DNA from 2 places in the Rhizobium bangladeshense genome. Region 1 is predicted to be linked to the other one. Evidence: predicted binding sites of a transcription regulator. Region 1 holds the regulator's gene; the other holds the start of a gene.
The links. The regulator PhoB, encoded in region 1, activates phosphate uptake and scavenging genes when phosphate is short. The targets are predictions, from matches to a motif close to TGTCATNNANCTGTCAT.
Positions count from the first base shown of each region.

Region 1 (7,261 bases):
CAGGCGCTTGGCGAGGCGCTCCTGGCCGGGGATCTCATAGATATTGGAGAGGTGCCAGACCTTATCGGCCTGCTCCTTCAGCGCTGCGACAACGTGCGGATTGCTGTGGCCGACCGATGTCACGGCGACGCCGGCGCCGAAATCGAGATAACGCTCGCCGCCTTCGGTGATCAGCCATACGCCCTCGCCTCGCTCGAACCGCAGCGGGGCGCGAGAATAGGTGTCATAAAGCGGCGCGGCTTCAGCCATGGCGCGGGTCTCCCAATGTTGTCATGCCCGGACTCCGGCTAAAGACACCAAGCCCGACAAATTAAAAATGCCGCCTTTCGGCGGCAAGCGGTACTATTTCCTTTTCGCGCTGCAATGTCAACAAAACTGCGGCCTTAGCGCATGCAGCAAGCTAGTACAGGGGCGTTTCCGGCCTTCAACAGGCATTATTGCAGAAATGACACGCGGAGGCAGCAAGTTGGGGAAAACTTGAAATTCGATTCATCCGGATTCCCGCGACTCTTGTCACGGAGTCAGCCTCACACTAGGTTAAAGTTCAATTACTAGACTGCATGCGGCGGAACTAGTCACCAAAATTGATCAGGCGTTTCTTGTTTCGGAGGCTTCCGGGACAACGGTGAGGGATTCTGCCATCACCAACGCAAAAGGTGGAGACAGGGCATGAACTGGACAGACGAGCGGGTCGAGAAACTCAAGAAGCTTTGGTCGGAAGGACTGAGTGCCAGCCAGATCGCGGCGCAGCTTGGCGGGGTCAGCCGAAATGCCGTCATCGGCAAGGTGCACCGGCTGAGCCTTCCCGGCCGTGCCAAGGCCGGCGGCACAGCCACAGCGGCGCGCACGCCGAAGCGCCAGACTTCAGCGCCGCGTGCGCCGAACTACGCCTCCCGGATCACCACCCGCACCGTTACCCGCCAGCAGGGCGCAACGATGCTGAAGGAAGAGATCGAGGTCGATGCGGTCGAGGAGATGGAATATGTGCCGGCCGGCAACGTAGTCGTGCCGATTTCCCGCCGCCTTGGCCTGACGGAGCTGACTGAACGCACCTGCAAGTGGCCGGTCGGCGATCCGCTGAAGGAAGACTTCCATTTCTGCGGCTGCGAGTCCCCGGACAACTCACCCTATTGCGGCTATCATCAGAAGCTTGCCTACCAGCCGGTCAACGAACGGCGCCGGGCGGCTGCACGGGCAAGTTGAGCGGGCTGCATCCACGGACAAAAAAACGGGCCGAGTGGCCCGTTTTTTATGATCGGAGTGGGGAAGCGACCTTTGTGTTTGGCAGCAAAGCCGACCACACTTTCCGTCATCCCAGGGCTTGACCCTGGGATCCGCAACCAAGCACACCACTTCAATTGTTTCCCTGCAGTTCGATGCTATCGCGCTTCTCACAGTGCCAGCCGCATGGATCCCAGGGTCAAGCCCTGGGATGACGGAGGGGAGATGGTGCCTGGACAGGTTGGCTCTGCAGGCGCGATGGAGAGGTGGCGCCGAGACGCACAGCCCTCGCAGGCGCGATGAATTTGCGGCAAAAGCGCCGCTTCACAAGCTGCATCAGCGGGCGTTAGGCTAGAACGCCAACCCACACTCCGTCATCTCAGGGCTTGACCCTGGGATCCACAACAGGCACTCGGCTTCGATAACTTCCCTGCAGCTGAATGCCATCGTTCCTCCCGCAGCGCCAGCCGCATGGATCCCAGGGTCAAGCCCTGGGATGACGGAGGAGAGGTGGTGCCTGGATGACCGAGGTGAGGCCGTGCTGGCTCATACCCAGCGCCGGTGCGATGAAGGGCCTGGGAACCGCTGCACGGGCGGGAGCGCCGGCCACATGCACTCTCCTCAACCTCAGGCCTCCATCGAGTAACCGGCGCCGCGGACGGTGCGGATGACGTCCTGCATGTTGGAGAAATTCAGCGCCTTGCGCAGGCGGCCGACATGGACGTCGACGGTGCGTTCGTCGACATAGATGTCGTGGCCCCAGACGCCGTCGAGCAGCTGCGAGCGGGAAAAGACCCGGCCTGGCGACGACATCAGGAATTCCAGCAGGCGGAATTCGGTCGGTCCGAGGCGGACCTCGCGGCTCTTGCGGTGGACGCGATGGGTTTCGCGATCGAGCTCGATATCGCCGCATTTCAGCACCGACGACAGCACTTCAGGGCGGGCACGGCGCAGCATCGCCTTGACGCGGGCGACGAGTTCGGGGGTCGAGAACGGCTTCACGACGTAATCGTCGGCGCCGGTGGACAGCCCGCGCACGCGCTCGCTCTCCTCGCCGCGCGCCGTCAGCATGATGATCGGCAGCCGCTCGGTTTCCGGCCGCATGCGCAGGCGCCGGCAGAGTTCGATGCCGGAGACGCCGGGCAGCATCCAGTCGAGGATCAGAAGGTCGGGCGTGCGCTCCTGAAGCCTGATTTCGGCCTCGTCGCCGCGCAGGATGGTATCGACCTCGAAGCCTTCCGCTTCCAGGTTATAGCGAAGAAGTACGCTCAGGGCTTCCTCGTCTTCAACAACTGCGACTCTCGGGATCATGCGTGTCCGTCTCCTCGCGCAAAAGCCTTAAACCGGGGCGATTAAGCAGGCGTCCTGCGCATCTTCAGAAATTGGCTGCGACCTCTTTGCGCGCCCCGAACGGGCGCGCACGCAAGTGGTTGGTCCGGGCGGCTGGCCCGGTCCGCTGGTTCGTGACGATTATTCCGTCGCGGCGCCGACAGTGTTGGCGCTGTCATCCTTGGGGCGATCGCCTTCCGGCTGGGCGCCCGTTGCCATGTAGTAGATAGTCTCGGCGATGTTGGTGGCGTGGTCGCCGATGCGCTCGATGTTCTTGGCGCAGAAGAGCAGATGCGTGCAGCTCGTGATGTTGCGCGGATCTTCCATCATGTAGGTCAGCAGCTCGCGGAACAGCGACGTGTACATCGCGTCGATCTCGTTATCGCGTTCGCGGATGGCGGTCGCCTTGTCGGCGGCGCGCGTCGTATAGACGTCGAGCACTTCCTTGAGCTGGACCAGCGCCAGCTCGGACAGGTGCTCGAGACCGCGGGCGAGCTTGCGGGGAACGCCGGTGCTCTGCACGGCGATGACGCGCTTGGCTGTGTTCTTGCCGAGGTCGCCGACGCGTTCGAGATCGGCGGCGATGCGGATCGAACCCATGATTTCGCGCAGGTCTGCGGCCATCGGCTGGCGGCGGGCGATGGTGACGATCGCCTTGTCGCCGATTTCGCGCTCGGTGTGATCAAGGATCACATCGTCGGAGATGACCTTCTGCGCCAGCGCCGTGTCGCCGTTGACCAGCGCCCGGACGGATTCCGCGACCATCTGTTCGGCCAGGCCGCCCATTTCGGAAATCCGCCTGGACAGGAACTTCAGATCATCATCATAGGCAGAATAAATATGTGTCGATGCCATTGGGCTTTGTCCTCGAATAACGGGAAGGCTTCGGATCGCCGCAATCAGCCGAAGCGACCCATGATGTAGTCCTGGGTACGTGGATCGTCCGGATTGGTGAACATCTTGTCGGTGTCGTTCTCCTCGACGAGGTTGCCGAGGTGGAACATGGCGGTGCGCTGCGAAACGCGCGCGGCCTGCTGCATGGAGTGGGTGACGATGACGATCGTGTAATTCTCGCGCAGCTCGTGGATCAGTTCCTCGACCTTGGCGGTGGCGATCGGGTCAAGCGCCGAGCAGGGCTCATCCATCAGGATGACTTCCGGGCTGACGGCAACGGCGCGGGCGATGCACAAGCGCTGCTGCTGGCCGCCCGAGAGGCCGGTGCCGGACTCGTGCACGCGGTCCTTGACCTCGTTCCAGAGGCCGGCGCGCTGCAGGCTGGTCTCGACGATCTGGTCGAGATCGGCCTTCGACTTTGCGAGACCATGGATGCGCGGGCCGTAGGAGACGTTTTCGTAGATCGACTTCGGGAACGGGTTCGGCTTCTGGAAAACCATGCCGACGCGGGCGCGAAGTTCGACGACGTCGATATCCGGATCATAGACGTCGTCGCCGTCCAGCGTGATCTTGCCGGTGACGCGGCAACCCTCGATCGTGTCGTTCATGCGGTTGAGGCTTCGCAGGAAGGTCGACTTGCCGCAGCCGGAAGGACCGATCAGGGCGGTTACGGTGTTTTCGCGGATGTTCAGGTTGACATCGAAAAGCGCGCGCTTCTCGCCGTAGTATACGGAGACATCCTGTCCGATCATCTTATACGGGACGTTGCTCATCTTCTGATCCAGCGCCTTTTCAACTGCAGCTTCCGTCAACATGTTCATGATGTTTAACTCCGTTTACCAGCGGCGCTCGAAGCGACGACGCAAGAGAATGGCACCCATGTTCATGGCAACCAGGAACAGGAGCAGGACGATGATGGCACCCGAAGTACGCTCCACGAAGGCGCGTTCCGCCTCGTTCGCCCACATATAGACCTGCACGGGCAGCGCCGTCGAGGGATCGAGCGGCGTGGTCGGTGCATTGGCGACGAAAGCGACCATGCCGATCAACAGCAGCGGCGCGGTTTCACCGAGCGCGTGCGCCAGACCGATGATCGTGCCGGTGAGGATGCCGGGCATGGCAAGCGGCAGGACATGGTGGAACACCATCTGCATCTTCGAAGCGCCGAGGCCCAGGGCTGCAGCGCGGATCGAGGGCGGCACGGCGCGCAGTGCGGCGCGGGTGGCGATGATGATCGTCGGCAGGGTCATCAGCGTCAGCACCAGGCCGCCGACCAGTGAAGCCGAGCGCGGCAGACCGATGAAGTTGATGAAGACGGAGAGGCCGAGCAGACCATAGACGATCGACGGAACCGCGGCGAGGTTGTTGATGTTGACCTCGATCAGGTCCGTCAGCTTGTTCTTCGGCGCAAACTCCTCGAGGTAGATCGAGGCTGCCACGCCGATCGGCAGAGACAGAACCAGCACGATCAGCATCAGATACAGCGAGCCGATGAGGGCGACGCCGAGGCCGGCAGCCTCCGGGCGGCTGGAGTTGCCATTGACGAAGAGACCGGTGTTGAACTCCTTGGTCAGCGCACCGCTCGCCTTCAGCTCGTTCATCCAGCCGACCTGCTTGTCGCTGACCTTGCGGTTCTTCTCCTCGACCGAAAGGTCGATCTGGCCCTTGTTGGCGCTGTCGATATTAGCATCAGCGAGCAGCGTGACGTTGACGGTCTTGCCGATGATCGAAGGATCGGCGACCACCATGTCACGCAGCTGGATCGGCGCGCCCTTGGAAAGCATGGCCGTGGCCTCACGCACATCGGGACGGCTGGATGCATTGATGTTCAGCTGCTTGACGATCGCATCGCGCAGCAGAACCGGATAGTTGGCGGCGATCAGCACCGAAGGGTCGGTCGCGCGCTTGTTGTTCGGGTCGATCGTCTTCTCGGCGAATTCGATCGGCAGGGTGATCGACGTCTGCTGGAAGGCCGTGTAGCCCTTGCCGATCACCGTCCACAGCAGGATGAAGAGGAAGATGAGGCCGAAAGCGATGGCGGCGATGCCATAGGCCTGGAACCGGCGCTCGGCGGCATAGCGGCGTTTGATGCCGATATCGCGGCGCGGCGGCGCCTTGGAAATGGTTCCGGCGACGGGAGAAACAATATTCGTCATTCGTACTGCTCCCGATATTTGCGCACGATGTAGAGCGCATAGATGTTGAGGCAAAGCGTGATGCAGAACAGCGTGATGCCAAGGGCGAAGGCAACCAGTGTCTGCGGCGAGGTGAACTCAAGGTCGCCGGTGAGCTGGTTGACGATCTTCACGGTCACCGTCGTCATCGGCTCGAAGGGATTGATCTGGATGCGGGCGGCGACACCGGCGGCCAGCACGACGATCATGGTTTCGCCGATGGCGCGCGAGGCGGTCATCAGCAACGCCCCGACGATACCGGGGAGAGCCGCCGGCAGGACAACCTTCTTGATGGTTTCGGAGCGCGTGGCGCCGAGACCGAGCGAACCGTCACGCAGGGCCCGCGGCACGGCGGTGATGATGTCGTCCGACAGCGAGGAAACGTAGGGGATCAGCATGATGCCCATGACGATACCGGCTGTCAGCACGCTCTGCGCCTGGATGAAACTCGCATAATTGCCGGAGAGCAGGCCGCTGATCTGAGCGGAGAAATCGCGCAGGAACGGGCCGACGGTGACGAGGGCGAAGAAGCCGTAGACGATCGTCGGAATGCCGGCGAGCACTTCGAGAAGCGGCTTGGCGATGCCCCGCAGCTTCGGCGAGGCATATTCGGCCATATAGATGGCGGCGAAAAGGCCGACCGGCACGGCAACGAGCATGGCGACAAGGCCGATATAAAGCGTGCCCAGCAAGAGCGGGATCAGGCCGAACTGGCCGAAGGACGAGCTGCCAGCGCCGGCAAAGCGCGGATCCCAGACGGTACCGAAGAAGAATTCGTTGGCGGGAACGACCGCAAAGAAGCGCGCGGCTTCGGACAGCATGGACAGCACGATGCCCACCGTCGTCAGGATGGCGATCGACGAGGCCAGCAGCAGCCCCCATAGCATGACGCGCTCGACGCGGTTGCGGGCGCGGAAACGGGGCGCGATGGCGCGCAGCGCATAGAAAGCGCCGGCAACGGCGAGAGCGAAGACCACCGCTGTCATGGCAAGCCGGCTCGTCATGCTCATCGAATTGAGCGTCTTTGCGGCTTCGACCATGTAAGGCTGCGGCTGGCCGGCGAGCGGCACGCCCTTTTCGCTGAGCTTGGCCTGCAGCGCCGCCGGGTCGGTGGACACTGCCGCTACCTCGTCGGGAGTGAGCATCGTCAGCCCGCGCGCAACCGTCGCTACCATCGAGTAGCTCAGATCCTGCTCGACCGCGGCCTGCGCCTTGACGTCGGCAGGGAAGGCGTCGCGAACCGAGGACTGGACAATTCCAGGGCTGACGGAGAGCCAGACGCAGAGGACGATGAGGGCAGGAAGAACAGCCCAGATCGCGGCATAGGCGCCGTAATAGGCCGGCCGTGAATGCAATGCGGAGGACCTGCCTCCGGCAAGTGCTGCGGCACGGCTGCGCGCCACCAGATAGGCGGCGGCGCCGATCACCACAAGGCACAAAAGTATGACGGATGTGCTCATTCGTTACGTCCCCAGGCCCGAAGCCCCAATAAGCCCGGCGGCTGCATCAGCCTGCCTTCAGCTTCCAATCATTGGAGAAGGAAAACCCTGCAGCGAAAAAGCCGGCACGCAGGGGCATAAAGCAATGCCGGCGCGGGCTTGAAGCACCGCGCCGGCAAAGTCATTACATGGCCTTACCAGCTT
Region 1 covers NZ_CP071612.1:511,437-518,697, reverse strand. Annotated here, with positions in the region: gene J2J98_RS02510 (aspartate aminotransferase family protein) at 1-249, opposite strand, end outside; gene J2J98_RS02505 (GcrA family cell cycle regulator) at 670-1,203, shown strand; gene phoB (phosphate regulon transcriptional regulator PhoB) at 1,849-2,532, opposite strand; gene phoU (phosphate signaling complex protein PhoU) at 2,692-3,405, opposite strand; gene pstB (phosphate ABC transporter ATP-binding protein PstB) at 3,450-4,265, opposite strand; gene pstA (phosphate ABC transporter permease PstA) at 4,281-5,600, opposite strand; gene pstC (phosphate ABC transporter permease subunit PstC) at 5,597-7,078, opposite strand; gene J2J98_RS02475 (substrate-binding domain-containing protein) at 7,242-7,261, opposite strand, start outside.

Region 2 (7,261 bases), 1.9 Mb from region 1:
CGGCGATCTCGCAAGCCTTGCCGACCGCTATGACGCCATCAACATCAAGCTCGACAAGACAGGCGGCCTCACCGAGGCCTTGGCGATGAAGGCCGAAGCCGAGAGGCTCGGCTTTTCGATCATGATCGGCTGCATGGTCGGCACTTCGCTTGCCATGGCGCCGGCCGTGCTGCTCGCGCAAAATGCCGATTTCGTCGATCTTGACGGCCCTCTGCTGCTCGCGCGCGATCGCGAGCCCGGCCTGCGCTACGCCGCTTCCCTGGTCTTTCCGCCGGACAGCGCCCTTTGGGGCTGAAGGTAGTAGGCTGAGATGACGAGCCCAAGGCCGGAAAGCGCGACGAGCGCCATGACGTAATAACTGACGAGGCCGAGCCAAGCGTAGAGATAGCCGGAAGCAATAGTCATCAAACCCATCGCCATGCCGACATAAAAGAAATAGGCGCCCTGCGCCGAGGCCTCTTGCGTCTCCTGCACCGTCGCTACGATCCGCCGCTGCACGCCGGTATGCACGAAGGCATAAGTGAAGCCGTGGAAGCATTGCAACAGAAAGAAGCCGGCAAAGCCGGTATCCATGGGAAACAGGATCCAGCGGCAGACGCTGACGGCGCAGCCGAAGCGGATCAGCGTCCAGGCGTTGAAGCGTCGGTTGAGACGCTTCGACAGGAAGAAGACCGTCACCTCCGACGCAACGCCGGCGCTCCAGAGCAGGCCGACTTCAGTGCCGGAAAAGCCGAGCTGATGCCAGTAGATCGAGGAAAAAGCATTCAGCACCGCATGGCTTGACTGCTGAATGGCGACTCCGATCAGGAGCATCAGCAAATGCGGTTCGCGCAGACCGCGGCCGGTCGCGGCCGGAAGATCGATCGGCTGCCCGCGACGCCGCGTCGGCCCGATCCGCGGACAGAAGATCGCCATGACCACCGTCATGGTAAAGCCGAATATCATGACGACGAGCACCATCCCTCCGCCCCACCAGCCGATCAGCTGCCCGCCGAGAAGCGTCGAGATGATGAAGGCGATTGAGCCCCATACCCGCATCGAGCCATAGTCGAGTCCCCAGCGGCGCACGCCCGAAATGACGATCGATTCGATGACAGGCAGATAGGGTGCGAAGGTAGCGCCCTGCAGCGCGAAGACGATCGTCACCGGCCAGAAGCTCGTCGTCCAATAAAGCGCGATCGCCGTCAGCAGCGAGAGGCCGCCCGACCAGAGCAGCACGTCGGCGCGCTCCGTCATGCGGTCAGCGAACATGGCGACGACGGGCGCCACCAGGACCCGAACCACCATCGGTATGGCAAGGATGATGCCGATTTCATGATCGCTGAAGCTGTGAGTTTCCAGCCATACGGGGAAGAACGGCAGCACGATGCCGTTGACGAGCAGCGGCGCGCAATAGGACAGCGCGCTGAGCAGCCGGAAGCGCGGCGGCGCTCCCTCACCCGGGGAATGTTGAGCGGGAATCATAGGTGGACCTGAAGGAAACTGGACGCTGTCCTAACACACCACCCCGGAAGGGACTATTGCGAGAAATAGCCGTCCGAAAACGTTTTAAGAAATAAATTGGGCCTGTCACCTCGCGGTAACGGCTAAACTGCTGGAGAGCCGCCGCGGCTGCGACGGCGCAAAAATCACGCCGCCTGCGGGGCGAGTTCCGCCTCTTCGGAACGCTCGACGGCTGCAAGCGCCGGTACGGCGCTGGTGAGTGCCCGCCAAGTGATCAGTTCGAAGGTGCCGTCCGCATGTTCGGCGACCGCGGTGCAGCTTTCCACCCAGTCGCCGGTGTTGATGTAGCGTATGCCGTCCATATCCTGGATGACGGCGTGGTGGATGTGGCCGCAGATCACGCCCTCGGCACCGCTCTTGCGAGCCTCCTCGGCCACGACGCGCTCGAACTCACCGATGAAATTGACCGCGTGCTTGACCTGCAGCTTTGCCCAGGCGGAAAACGACCAATAGGGCATGCCGAGGCGGCGGCGTACGGCCGCGAGCAGGATATTGATGCGGATGGCCGTATCATAGGCCCAGTCGCCGAGATAGGCGAGCAGACGGGCGTTGCGGACGACGACATCGAACTCGTCGCCGTGCAGGATCAGGTATTTCTTGCCGTCCGCACCGTCATGCATCATGCGCTCGACCACCTCGATGCCGCCGAAATGCATGCCCGGGAAGTCGCGCAGAAATTCGTCGTGATTGCCTGGGATATAGACGACGCGGGTGCCCTTGCGCGCCTTGCGCAACAATTTCTGGACGACATCGTTGCAGACCTGCGGCCAGTACCAGCTGCGCTTCAGGCGCCAGCCGTCGACGATATCGCCGACGAGGACGATCGTATCTGCCTCGTGGTATCGCAGGAAATCCAGCAGAAAATCGGCCTTCGCGGCCTTCGAGCCGAGATGGACATCGGAAATGAAGAGCGTGCGGAAATGTCTGGGTTCCATCATGTCTATCACGAGCTGCCGCTCATGCCCCATCTTTCATCTAGCCTTCCAAAACCAGACTCGTGTTTCAGGAAGATGACAAGGTGGGGAAAAGCCTCGCAAACCCGTTCATTGCGCGAGCGCTATCGTCCGCCGGCAATGTTGCCCTGTTCATCCGGCACGTTCATGATGATGGCGATTCCACATTCGACACTGCGGGTTGGCTGATGCGTCTCTTCCTTGTTCGTCACGGCGAGTCCCTTGGCAACATCAACGAGCAGGCCTACCGCCAATTCGGCGATCACAATGTGCCGCTGACGCAGTGGGGCTACCGGCAGGCGTCAGAGGCTGGCGGTGCGATTGCTTCCTTCCTGAGAGCATTGCCGAGCGCACGTCGAGGCAAGCTCCACATCTGGTATTCCCCGTTTTTAAGGACACGCCAGAGCAAGGATGCGCTGCTCGAAGCCCTGCCGGAAAGCTTTGTCGGCGACATCAGGGAAGATTATCTCCTCCGCGAGCAGGATTTCGGTCTCTTCACCGAGATCTATGATCACGCGGAGCGGAAGCAGAAATTCCCCGAGGAATTCGAAAAATGGGCAAGACTGCGCAATAACAGCGGGAAATTCTACGCGCGGCCGCCGGACGGCGAAAGCCGGGCGGACGTGGCGCAGCGGGTGCGTCTCTTTCTCCAGACGGTCATGCGCGACGCCGAACATGACGACGACAACGTAGCGATCGTCGGCCATGGCGTCACCAACCGCGCGGTGGAAATGAATTTTCTCCACCATTCGGTCGACTGGTTCGAGCGCTCCGACAATCCCGGAAACGCCGACGTCACGCTGATCGAGGGAACCCGCTCCCACGGCTACCAATCAATCCTGCTGCACCAGGCCTGCGACCGGGAGCCGGGACAGGAGAGCGAATTGCGCGATGCCTATGGCGCTGATGTGACGATAACGCCGAAGGGCGGTGGATAAACCCCTCCCCAACGAGGCCGCACCGTCCTTCTCCAATTCATCGTTTCATCCGCGAAAACGTCCATGTCCGCCACGGTCAGCGCCAACTCAACCCCTCCCGCCCTACTTCAACTTCACGCAGCCTGCTCCGCCGCCATCGGCTTCACATTCTGGTTCATCCGGAACAGATTGTTCGGATCGTAGCGCAGCTTGATTTCGGAAAGACGCGCATAATTGGCCCCGTAAGCCATTTCGACCCGGTCGACCTCGTCTTCGGGCATGAAGTTGATATAGGCGGTGCCCACAGCATGCGGCTTGGTGGCTTCGAAGAGTTCACGCGCCCAGCCAATGCAGCCTGCGTCCATCCCGGTTTCCCGCCAGCGCGCGTGCACATTCATGACGAAATGCGAACTGCGCTGCGGAAATGCGGTGGCTTCGGTCGGCACACGGCCGGCGGCCCCACCGACATGGCCGATGAATATTTCGCATTCGGGTCCTGGCAGTCCGCGCACGGCGTCCAGAAGCAAGCCGATCGCCGCATCCGAAAGCGACGCGAAGTCCTGGCTCTTCCAGTAGTTGCGCGCCCCTGGTGTCAGCAGCGGATCGAATGCCTGCTGCCAGCCAACAAACGGCATTGGGCCGACGATGTCGGCAATCGGCTTTCCGATCCCACGCAATCTGGCCGCAGCCTTTTCGCCGGCCGCAACGTTTCCGCAATAGCACATGGCGAGCACCACGACCTCCTTGCCGTGCCACTCGGCCGGCAGGAACGGCAGCGGCGGCGCCTGGCGCATCACCATCCAGCAGGTCAGCTCGTCGGGTGCTGCTTCCAGCGCCTGCCGATACTCCCGAAGCACTTTTTCCGCGTCGGCGAAGGGATGTACGACCAATCCGGCGAAAACTTCAGGATGGAGCGGGTTGAGCTGGAATTCGAAGGAGGTGACGACGCCGAAATTGCCGCCGCCGCCGCGCAGTGCCCAGAACAGATCCGGCCTTTCCGTCTCGCTCGCGTTGACCAGCTCGCCCTCGGCGGTCACCACATCGACCGAAATCAGATTATCCAGCGTCAGCCCGAATTTGCGGGTTAACCAGCCGAAACCGCCACCGAGCGTCAGGCCGGCAATGCCGGTCGTGGAATTGATGCCGGTCGGCAGCACCAGCCCGAAGGCCAGCGTTTCCTTGTCGACGTCGCCGAGCGTGGCGCCTGGCTCGACCCTGGCGCGGCGTGTCTCGATATCTACCCGCACCGATTTCATCGGCGACAGATCGATGACGACACCACCCTCGCAAACCGCATTGCCGGCAATGCCGTGCCCACCGCCGCGCACCGAAACGAGCAGATCGTTGTCGCGCGCAAAGCGCACAGCGCGCACGACATCGGCCGCTCCCGCGCACCGCGCGATCAGGCCCGGCCGGCGATCGATCATTGCGTTCCAGATCGTCCGCGCCTCGTTGTAATCCATGTCTTTGCTGGTCAGGAGACTGCCGCGAAAGCCGGCGGCAAACGCATCCATGGCCACGTCATTGACCATCGTCTGACCCCGTTGCAGGGTCGTCAGGTTCAAATTGTCCATGATTTCCTCCATGCGACCGGCGCCCCGCACCGTCGCGGCCGGCATCTTGCGCTTGCAAGGGGTGTCAAACAAGTTTCCAAAAGGATTAGTACCGGCGATGGCGGTAGATCTGCCGCGTAGTGTCATGGGACACGCCGTCTCGACGAAAACTTCTCCCACCCTCATTTCCATACTGTCCCCACGATCCGATTGATGTATGGAGGGATCTTCAGAAAAAGACGTGCACGGAGGCGGCAATGGATCACCAGGAAAAATCCAAGACGGACAAGAACCTGCCGGGCGGCGATCTCGACGAGCAGGCGCTGTTCTTCCATCGCTACCCCCGCCCCGGCAAGCTGGAGATCCAGGCGACCAAGCCGCTCGGCAACCAGCGCGACCTCGCACTTGCCTATTCGCCGGGCGTCGCCGCTCCCTGCCTCGCCATTCGCGACAATCCTGAAACGGCTGCCGACTACACGTCCCGCGCCAATCTCGTCGCTGTCATTTCCAACGGCACCGCCGTGCTCGGCCTCGGCAATATCGGCCCCCTGGCTTCGAAGCCGGTCATGGAGGGGAAAGCCGTGCTCTTCAAGAAATTCGCCGGCATAGATGTTTTCGACATCGAGATCGACGCCGCAAGCGTCGATCAGATGGTCTCGACGGTTTCGTCGCTGGAGCCGACCTTCGGCGGCATCAACCTCGAAGACATCAAGGCGCCGGAATGTTTCGAGGTCGAGCGGCGCCTGCGCGAGAAGATGAAAATCCCGGTCTTCCACGACGACCAGCACGGCACGGCGATCATCGTCGCCGCCGCGATCCTGAACGGGCTGGAGCTGGCTGGCAAGTCCATCGATAACGTCAAGATCGTCGCCTCGGGCGCGGGGGCCGCGGCGCTGGCCTGCCTCAATCTGCTGGTCACGCTCGGCGCCAAGCGCGAAAACATCTGGGTCCATGACATCGAAGGCCTCGTCTATGAGGGCCGCACCGAGCTGATGGACGAATGGAAGTCCGTTTATGCACAGAAGAGCGACACCCGCACCCTCGCCGAAAATATCGGCGGCGCGGATGTTTTCCTCGGCCTTTCCGCCGCGGGCGTGCTGAAGCCGGAGCTGCTGGCGCAGATGGCGGACAAGCCGCTGATCATGGCGCTTGCCAATCCGACGCCGGAGATCATGCCGGATCTCGCCCGCGCCGCCCGTCCGGATGCGATGATCTGCACAGGCCGCTCGGATTTCGCTAACCAGGTCAACAACGTCCTGTGCTTCCCCTATATCTTCCGCGGCGCCCTCGATTGCGGCGCGGAGACGATCAACGAAGAAATGAAGATGGCGGCCGTGCGCGCCATTGCAGCTCTCGCCCGCGAGGAGCCGTCCGACGTCGCCGCCCGCGCCTATTCCGGCGAAACGCCGGTCTTCGGTCCCGATTACCTGATCCCCTCGCCCTTCGATCCGCGCCTCATCCTGCGCATCGCCCCTGCGGTTGCGAAAGCCGCCGAACAGAGCGGTGTGGCCCGCCGCCCGATCCAGGATTTCGACGCCTACCTCGACCAGCTGAATCGCTTCGTCTTCCGCTCCGGCTTCGTCATGAAGCCGATCTTCACTGCGGCAAAGGCCGCGGAGCGCAAACGCGTCATATTCTCCGAAGGCGAGGACGAGCGCGTGCTGCGCGCTGCCCAGGTGCTGCTCGAAGAAGGCTTGGCCAAGCCGATCCTGATCGGTCGTCCGCAGGTCATCGAAACGCGTCTCAAGCGCTACGGTCTGCGCATCCGGCCGCTGCAGGATTTCGAGGTCATCAATCCGGAAGACGATCCGCGTTTCCGGGAATATGTCGATCTGTATTTCTCACTGGTCGGCCGGCGTGGTGTCATCCCGGAAGCCGCCCGTACTATCGTGCGTACCAACACGACCGTCATCGGCGCGCTGGCGCTGAGGCGCGGCGAGGCCGATGCGCTGATCTGCGGCCTCGAAGGCCGCTACGAGAAGCACCTGCGCGACGTCCGCCAGATCATCGGCAAGCGAAAGGATGTCCGCGATTTCTCAGCCCTCAGCCTGATGATCTCGCAGCGCGGCGCCACTTTCTTCACGGATACCTACGTCACCTTCAATCCGAGCGCAGAGGAAGTTGCCGAAGCAACCGTGCTTGCGGCGGAGGAAATCCGCCGCTTCGGCATCACTCCGCGAGCCGCCCTCGTCTCGCACTCCAACTTCGGCTCGCGCGAGTCCGAAAGCGCGACGAAGATGCGAAATGCCCTGCAGCTCGTTCGCGAAACAGCCCCCGACCTCGAGGTCGACGGCGAAATGCACGGCGAAAGCGCCATCACCGAAGCGCTGCGCAA
Region 2 covers NZ_CP071612.1:2,411,806-2,419,066, forward strand. Annotated here, with positions in the region: gene dgcA (N-acetyl-D-Glu racemase DgcA) at 1-295, shown strand, start outside; gene J2J98_RS11775 (MFS transporter) at 247-1,464, opposite strand; gene J2J98_RS11780 (UDP-2,3-diacylglucosamine diphosphatase) at 1,629-2,471, opposite strand; gene J2J98_RS11785 (histidine phosphatase family protein) at 2,645-3,394, shown strand; gene J2J98_RS11790 (FAD-binding oxidoreductase) at 3,508-4,947, opposite strand; gene J2J98_RS11795 (NADP-dependent malic enzyme) at 5,184-7,261, shown strand, end outside.
Region 2: J2J98_RS11780 (UDP-2,3-diacylglucosamine diphosphatase) is a predicted target of PhoB. The motif match lies at 2,503-2,519, and genes of this name have one in related genera.